Regions from separate parts of the Aminipila sp. genome, predicted to be linked through region 2. Evidence: predicted binding sites of a transcription regulator. Region 2 holds the regulator's gene; the other holds the start of a gene.
What was found. The regulator HrcA, encoded in region 2, represses chaperone genes, less so after heat shock. The targets are predictions, from matches to a motif close to TTAGCACTCNNNNNNNNNGAGTGCTAA.
Positions count from the first base shown of each region.

Region 1: the regulator HrcA is predicted to act here: its motif matches at 1,877-1,903, upstream of clpB (ATP-dependent chaperone ClpB).

Region 1 covers NZ_DAMBYD010000007.1:120,565-124,482, reverse strand. The annotation lists gene cls (cardiolipin synthase) at 1-510, shown strand, start outside; gene RTW14_RS11165 (LysM peptidoglycan-binding domain-containing protein) at 571-921, opposite strand; gene RTW14_RS11160 (site-2 protease family protein) at 1,047-1,775, shown strand; gene clpB (ATP-dependent chaperone ClpB) at 1,979-3,918, shown strand, end outside.
Region 2 covers NZ_DAMBYD010000006.1:276,871-280,788, reverse strand. The annotation lists gene RTW14_RS10455 (pentapeptide repeat-containing protein) at 1-328, shown strand, start outside; gene RTW14_RS10450 (acyltransferase family protein) at 412-1,464, shown strand; gene hrcA (heat-inducible transcriptional repressor HrcA) at 1,664-2,710, shown strand; gene grpE (nucleotide exchange factor GrpE) at 2,703-3,272, shown strand; gene dnaK (molecular chaperone DnaK) at 3,287-3,918, shown strand, end outside.

The DNA of each region.
Region 1 (3,918 bases), on a different contig from region 2:
GGAAAATCACAGATAAAGCGTTGTTACATGAAGATGATTACATCTGCAAGAAAAAATATTTATATTCAGACACCATATTTTGTTCCAGATAATAGTGTATTAGAATCTTTAAAAATGGCTGCACAATCAGGTGTTGATGTAAAAATCATGATTCCAAGTATGCCTGATCATATGTTTGTATATTGGGCAACCTATGCTTATGCAGGAGAATTAATACATTCAGGAGCAAGAGTTTTTGTTTATGATAAAGGATTTCTTCATGCTAAAACTATGGTTGTGGATGGAGAAGTGGCGTCCATAGGTACTGCCAATTTTGACGTTAGAAGTTTTAAATTAAATTTTGAGGCAAATGCCTTCTTATTTGATGAAGGCGAAGCGTATAAAATGGAAGCTATATTTGAAAATGATATGGCTGACTGCCATGAACTTACTAAATCAGTTTATAGAAACAGGGGCCTGGTAATAAAGTTTAAGGAATCAATCGCAAGACTTTTAACTGACATACTGTAAGGCTAAAACTAAAATGATACCCGGAAGCACGGCGCTGCCGGGTATTTAAGTATGATATGTTTATTTAGGAATACAGAGCTTCATTCCTACTCTCAAGTTATATGGATCAATGTCAGGGTTTGCTTCCATAATAGCGTTTAGCGACACCCTGTGCATTTTGGCAATCATGTATAAAGTATCACCTTTTTCTACTGTATATAAAGTACCTTGGCATACTGGGTCTGTAGGCTCCATAGTTTCTAGCTCACCAGGAATGCAGATTTTCATCCCGATTCTTAGATTGTATGGATTCCTAATTTTATTTGCCATCATTAGATCACAAACAGATACGTTATAATTTTTACAAATAGAATAAAGTGTGTCACCAGGTTTGATTGTATAAATTGCCACACAATAACATTTTCTTTTCATATTACTTCAATTCACCCCTTGCGTAATTTCATATACTATATACTATTTGCGTAAACTGTATTTTGTGATAAAATGTTGAAGTATAATTTTGAATTGAATAAATACCTGAAAGGAATGATAATATTTTGAAAAGATTTTTTAATCCAACTTTTTTAGTTTTAATTCTTATAATGGCGGGCATGTCATTTACGAATGGACGTATGTCAAATCCGATAGACTGGTTAATGAGTATGCTGCTTTCTTTGCCAGCCATTATAATAGGTTTGTCTTTCCACGAATTTGGTCATGCAATTGCGGCATATAAGTTAGGTGATATGACGCCCAAATACCAGGGGCGTGTAACTTTAAATCCAGCTGCACATATTGATCCATTTGGATTCTTATGCTTGATGATTGCAGGATTTGGATGGGGTGTACCGGTTCAGATTGATATGAGGAACTTTAAAAATCCCAGAAGGGATGGGTTGATTGTGTCTATTGCAGGGGTAGTGATGAACCTTTTAATTGCAATAGCAGCTGCTGGAATTTTAAAATTATTTACCCAATTTGCAACTACATTTATTTTTTATTCTTATATGGGTGGTGTAGTTCAACAGATACTGGGAAATATTATTTCAATAAATCTGGTACTTATGATTTTTAACTTATTGCCTATCCCGCCGCTTGATGGGTTTGGCATTGTAACAGAACTGTTTAATCTTAGAAGTACAGAATTATATTATAAAATATATGATAAAGGCTTTTTAATTTTAATGGTTCTAATTATATTAGATATAACAGATTTTATACTTACTCCGTTAGTAACCTTATGCTGGCATGTTTTAGTAATGATGTTTAATTTACCGTTATATTAAGAGTGCAAAAATCCTCCTTTGACTTGAGCGTTAGGGAGGATTTTTTTAATTAAAAAATTTCAATCAAAAACCTTTAAATTTCAGTGCATATTAAGGAGTTGTTAGCACTCTGTGTTAGTGAGTGCTAAAAAGGTATTTACTTTTTGATTCCGCAGGTATAAGATAGCAGTATAAGGAAAAAACATTTAAGGGAGGGATAAAAAATGAACTTTGATAAATATACACAAAATGCACAAAGTGCAATCATGGATTGTCAGAATATAGCCATTCAAGAGGGACATCAGCAGCTGGATGGAGAACATTTACATCTAGCTTTGATGCAGCAGCAAGAAGGTCTTATTCCCAAACTGATTAATTATATGGGAGTAAATACTGAGAATGTAGTACGGGATTTAACAGAAGAACTAGAGAAATTACCTAAAGTGGCAGGAGGTAATGACGATATTTATTCAACTAAACGACTTAGTAAACTTTTAATGGAGGCTGAAAAGATTGCTTCTAATTTTAAAGATGAGTATGTAAGTGTCGAGCACATATATTTAGCACTACTGGATGAAAAGCAAACCCCATCTTCAAGAATATTTAAAAAGTATGACATCACAAAGGAAAAATTTTTGCAGAATTTAACTAAGGTAAGAGGAAATCAAAGGGTTACAAGTCAGAACCCTGAAGAAAACTATGAAGCTTTAAGTAAATATGGCAGAGATTTGGTTGAAATGGCAAGAGAAGGAAAGCTGGATCCGGTTATAGGTAGAGATTCCGAAATACGTCATGCCATACAGATATTATCAAGAAGAACCAAAAACAATCCAGTTTTAATTGGTGAACCTGGTGTTGGTAAGACAGCTGTTGTTGAAGGACTGGCACAAAGAATTTTAAATGGTGATGTACCAGAAGGACTTAAAGATAAGACTATTTTTGCCTTAGATATGGGAGCTCTGATTGCAGGGGCAAAATTCAGAGGTGAATTTGAGGAAAGGTTAAAGGCCGTATTGAATGAGGTTGAGAAATCTGAAGGCCGTATCCTATTGTTTATAGATGAAATTCATAACATAGTAGGTGCAGGCAGAACAGAAGGCTCTATGGATGCGGGTAATCTGTTAAAACCAAAACTTGCCAGAGGAGAATTACATTGCATAGGGGCTACGACTTTAGACGAGTATAGAAAATATATTGAAAAGGATGCTGCCCTTGAAAGACGATTCCAGAAGGTGCTGGTAGATCAGCCTACAGTGGAAGACACCATTTCAATTTTGAGAGGTTTGAAGGAACGCTTTGAGATTCATCATGGCGTGAGAATTACAGATGGAGCTTTAATTGCCTGCGCTACACTTTCTGATCGGTATATTAGTGACCGATTTTTACCGGATAAAGCCATTGACCTTATGGATGAAGCGGCCTCTAAAATAAGAACTGAAATTGATAGCTTACCAACTGAATTGGATGAGATCTCCAGAAAGATTATGCAGCTGGAAATTGAAAAACAGGCACTTTCAAAGGAAAAGGATAAGGCATCACAACAGAGGTTAGAGAACTTAGAAAGAGAACTTTCTGAATTAAAAGATGAAAATGCTTCTATGAGAGCACAGTGGGAAACGGAAAAGAAATCAATCACTGATCTAAAGGCGGTAAAACAGCAGGTAGAAGATGTAAAACATCAGATAGAAGATGCAGAAAGGAAGTATGATTTAGAACTTTTAGCAAAATTGAAATATGGTACACTTCCTGAACTTGAGAGAAAGCTTCAGGAGGCTGAAAGTGTGCAGAAAGAAAAAGCAGAAAGAAAGCTTTTGAAGGAAGAAGTCACAGAAGAAGAAATTGCAGAAGTAGTAGCTGGATGGACTGGAATTCCGGTTAGCCGTTTGGTGGAATCTGAACGGGAAAAGCTTTTGAAACTGCCTGAAATTCTTCATAAAAGGGTAATCGGTCAGGAAGAAGCAGTAACGGTGGTGTCAGAGGCTGTTTTACGTGCCAGAGCAGGTCTTAAAGCCGCTAACAGACCAATCGGTTCATTTATCTTTTTAGGACCAACAGGAGTGGGTAAAACTGAACTTGCAAAATCTCTTTCTGAATCGCTATTTGATACTGAGAAAAATATGATTCGTATAGATATGTCTGAATATATGGAAAAACATTCTGTATC
Region 2 (3,918 bases):
TGATAGTGCCTTTAAAGACGTAAAGATAAATGAATGCTTGCTTAGGTATGCTGTATTTACATACTCTTTGTTTAATATTTGTAATATTGAACAGAGTGATATGTCAGAAGCCTTTTTAGATGATTGTAAAGTGAAAAAATTTACGTTAAATCATGTCAATTTAATTCGAGCAAATTTTTATAAAACTGTACTAAAAGGTATTGATTTAAGAACTTGCCAAATTGATGGACTGATCTTGTCCTCAGAAGCAAAAGAAATACATGGTGCTGTTGTAGATATGCTTCAGGCAGCAGAATTAGCCAAAATGCTAGGAGTTATAATAAAATAAGACATTATAATACAATTTTATGATATAATGTCAACAAGAATGTTAAAAATTCTACAGAAACACAAAATAAGGAAGGTATTTTTATGGAAAACAATGTATCAGTAGAAGCTCCTAAAATATTAACAGCAAAACAGAGAAGCTTTATATTTGATAATCTTAGAGGATTGGCAATTTGGTGCATACCTATTTCGCATTTTACTAGAGTTGGTGGCGAATTTATACATGGCTCTCTTGGTGGGATAGTTTATATTACTATTAATGTATTTGTTATGCAGCTGTTTATGTTTTTGTCAGGCTTTTTCTCGAAAAAAGTGGATAGAGCAAGAGAATCAGCATTTAAGACTTTCATGTTACCGTATTTGTTATTTACTCTAGTTTTTTACATATTCCGATATTGTTATTTTGGACATGCTAATTTGGATTTTTTAAAACCGCCATTTGCATTATGGTTTTTATTTGCAGTATTTTTTTATAGGTACTATTTAAAAGATTTAGTTAAGATTAAGCACTTATTGGCCATCAGTATAGGAATATATTTAATTACAGGACTTTTACCTGTAGATACTGACTATTTTGCCTTGGGAAGAACAGTATCATATTTCCCATTCTTCTTAATGGGTTACTATTGTACAAGTGAAAAACTGAAATCTTTACAATGCTTAAAAAAGTGGCAATGTGTTCCTTTATTAGCCATACTAATAGGGATTTCTTACGCACTTGCTTACTATGTTAAAGTTCCTGTCGCTTTTTACTTACTAAAAACTACTGCAGCAGATTTAGGAATGGCGTGGTATATGGATATAATTATGAGAGCAGCGGTACTTGTTCTTGCAGTTGCCTGGACCATATTACTATTAAATATAATGCCAGATAAGAAGAATTATCTAACCTATATTGGTATGAATACTATGCCAATATATATATTTCATTTATTTATAAGATATATAATTAAAGATTATGGTTTTCCATGCCCAAATTGGACAATATACTATCTGTGGTTATTTGGATTAGCATCACTTTGTGCCATTGTTTTTTCCAGCCCGCCAATTGCAAAGATTTATGATAAGACACTTGATAAATTATATGACGGATGGCTGAAACTCAAGAAAAAAATGATGTATGAAGAAACCGTATAGCAACTTACTATTATGCAAGTAATCAATGCCTCTTGTCAAAAGACGAGAGGTATTTTATTTTTTACTATATATATTAAAAACAGCAGAAATTTTGCTATTTTTTTTGAAAAGAGTGTTGACATTACTACGTAAGAGTGTTAAATTAAAAATGTGATTAGCACTCATGACATGTGAGTGCTAACAAGGAAGGGTGAGAAAGATGGATTTAAACGAAAGGAAATTGAGAATATTACAAGCGATTATTGGTGATTTCATTAGAACAGGCGAGCCAGTTGGATCCAGAACTCTTTCAAAAAAGTATGAGTTAGGCGTAAGCCCAGCTACTATTCGTAATGAAATGTCGGATTTGGAGGATATGGGATTTTTAACACATCCTCATACTTCATCAGGCAGGGTACCTTCAGATAAAGCATACAGATTGTATGTAAATGATCTAATGAAAAAGAAGGAGCTTACCTTTGAGGAAAAACAGATTATTACAGATAAACTGCACAGTGATATGTCAGAATTTGAAAAGACTATACAGCATGCAGCTCACTTATTATCGGAGATAACAAATTTGACTTCTTTTGCTATGACGCCAAACCAGGATGAAGATAAGCTTAGATATATTAACTTTCTTCCTGTAGACAGTGGTACTGTAATACTTATGATTGTTGCAGACAGCGGTAAAGTTTCCAACACGGCACTTAAGATTAAAGTTCCGTATACAAATGAAAGTCTTGAACTATTATCGAAATCCATGACGTATAACTTTAGAGGAAAAACTATTAGCGAAGCTTTAAAATTTGACATCATAAAGAGTTTTGAAACAGATATAGAGGCCATGAGCATTTTGGCAGAAAACATTATGCCAAACTTCATGAGAACTCTTGAAAATATGTTAAATGTAAACTTGTATATGGATGGACTTACAAATATATTCTCCATACCAGAATACAACGATTTAGATAAAGCCAAGATGTTTTTGGAGTTATTAGATAAAAAAGAAGATTTTACAAAGAAGCTCATAAACAGAGATAATGGTGTAATTATAACTATAGGAAATGAAAATGCAGATGATCTGATGCAGGATTGTAGCGTGATTACAGCTACTTACCACATAGATGGTAAGCTTGTTGGAAAGATAGGTGTAATTGGACCTACAAGAATGAAATACGACGAGGTAACTTCTGTTATCGAGTATGTAACAGAAAATTTGAGCAATACTTTTAAACTAACAGGAGGTAACGAGGAAGATGAATAAAGATCAGACGGCTACAGAAAAAGAAGTAGCAGAGGACCTGGAAACTCAGGATACTGATACTGAAACTGTAGAAGAAACTGAGAATATTGAAGCTGAATGTGAAGAAACAGAAAAAATAGCAGCTGACAAACCAGGAGAAACTACCACAGAAGATGAAGAACTTAATACAAAGTATATGAGACTTATGGCAGATTTCCAAAATTACAAGAGAAGAACAGAAAAAGAGAAAAGTGACATTTATGCATATGCAAACGAAAAAATCGTTTCAGAATTGCTTGATGTTATAGATAACTTCGAAAGAGCTCTTACACATGGTCAGGGTGACGAAGGTTTTATTCAAGGTATGAACAATATATTTAAGATTTTCAAGGGGGTACTGGAAAAAAGCGGGTTAGAAGAAATAGACGCATTGGGAAATGAATTTGATCCAAATTTTCACAACGCAGTAATGACTGAAGAAAGCAGTGAATACGAAAGTGGCTGTATAACTCAGGTTTTACAAACAGGATATAAATTAAATGGTAAAGTTATACGACCTAGTATGGTAAAGGTCGCAAATTAGGGAGGTAATATATTATGGGAAAAGTAATAGGTATAGACTTAGGTACAACAAATTCCTGCGTAGCGGTTCTTGAAGGTGGAGAACCTGTAGTAATCGCTAATGCAGAAGGAAATAGAACTACTCCATCAGTAGTTGGATTTACAAAGGGTGGAGAAAGATTAGTTGGTGAAACTGCAAAGAGACAGGCAATCACTAATCCAGACAGAACGATTGCATCAATTAAGACTCATATGGGTTCAGACCACAGAGTAGAAATTGATGGAAAGCAGTATACACCACAGGATATCTCAGCCATGACTTTAGGTAAGCTAAAGGCTGACGCGGAAAGCTATCTTGGTGAAAAGGTAACAGAAGCTGTTATTACAGTACCTGCTTATTTCACAGATGCACAGAAACAGGCAACAAAGGATGCAGGTAAGATTGCTGGTCTTGATGTAAAGAGAATCATCAATGAACCTACAGCGGCATCTCTTGCATATGGTCTTGATAAAGACAATGGACACCACAAGATTTTAGTATACGACCTAGGTGGTGGTACATTCGATGTATCTATTCTTGAACTTGGTGACGGCGTATTTGAAGTACTGGCTACAAATGGTGACACAAAGCTTGGTGGAGACAACTTTGACAAGATATTAATTGATTA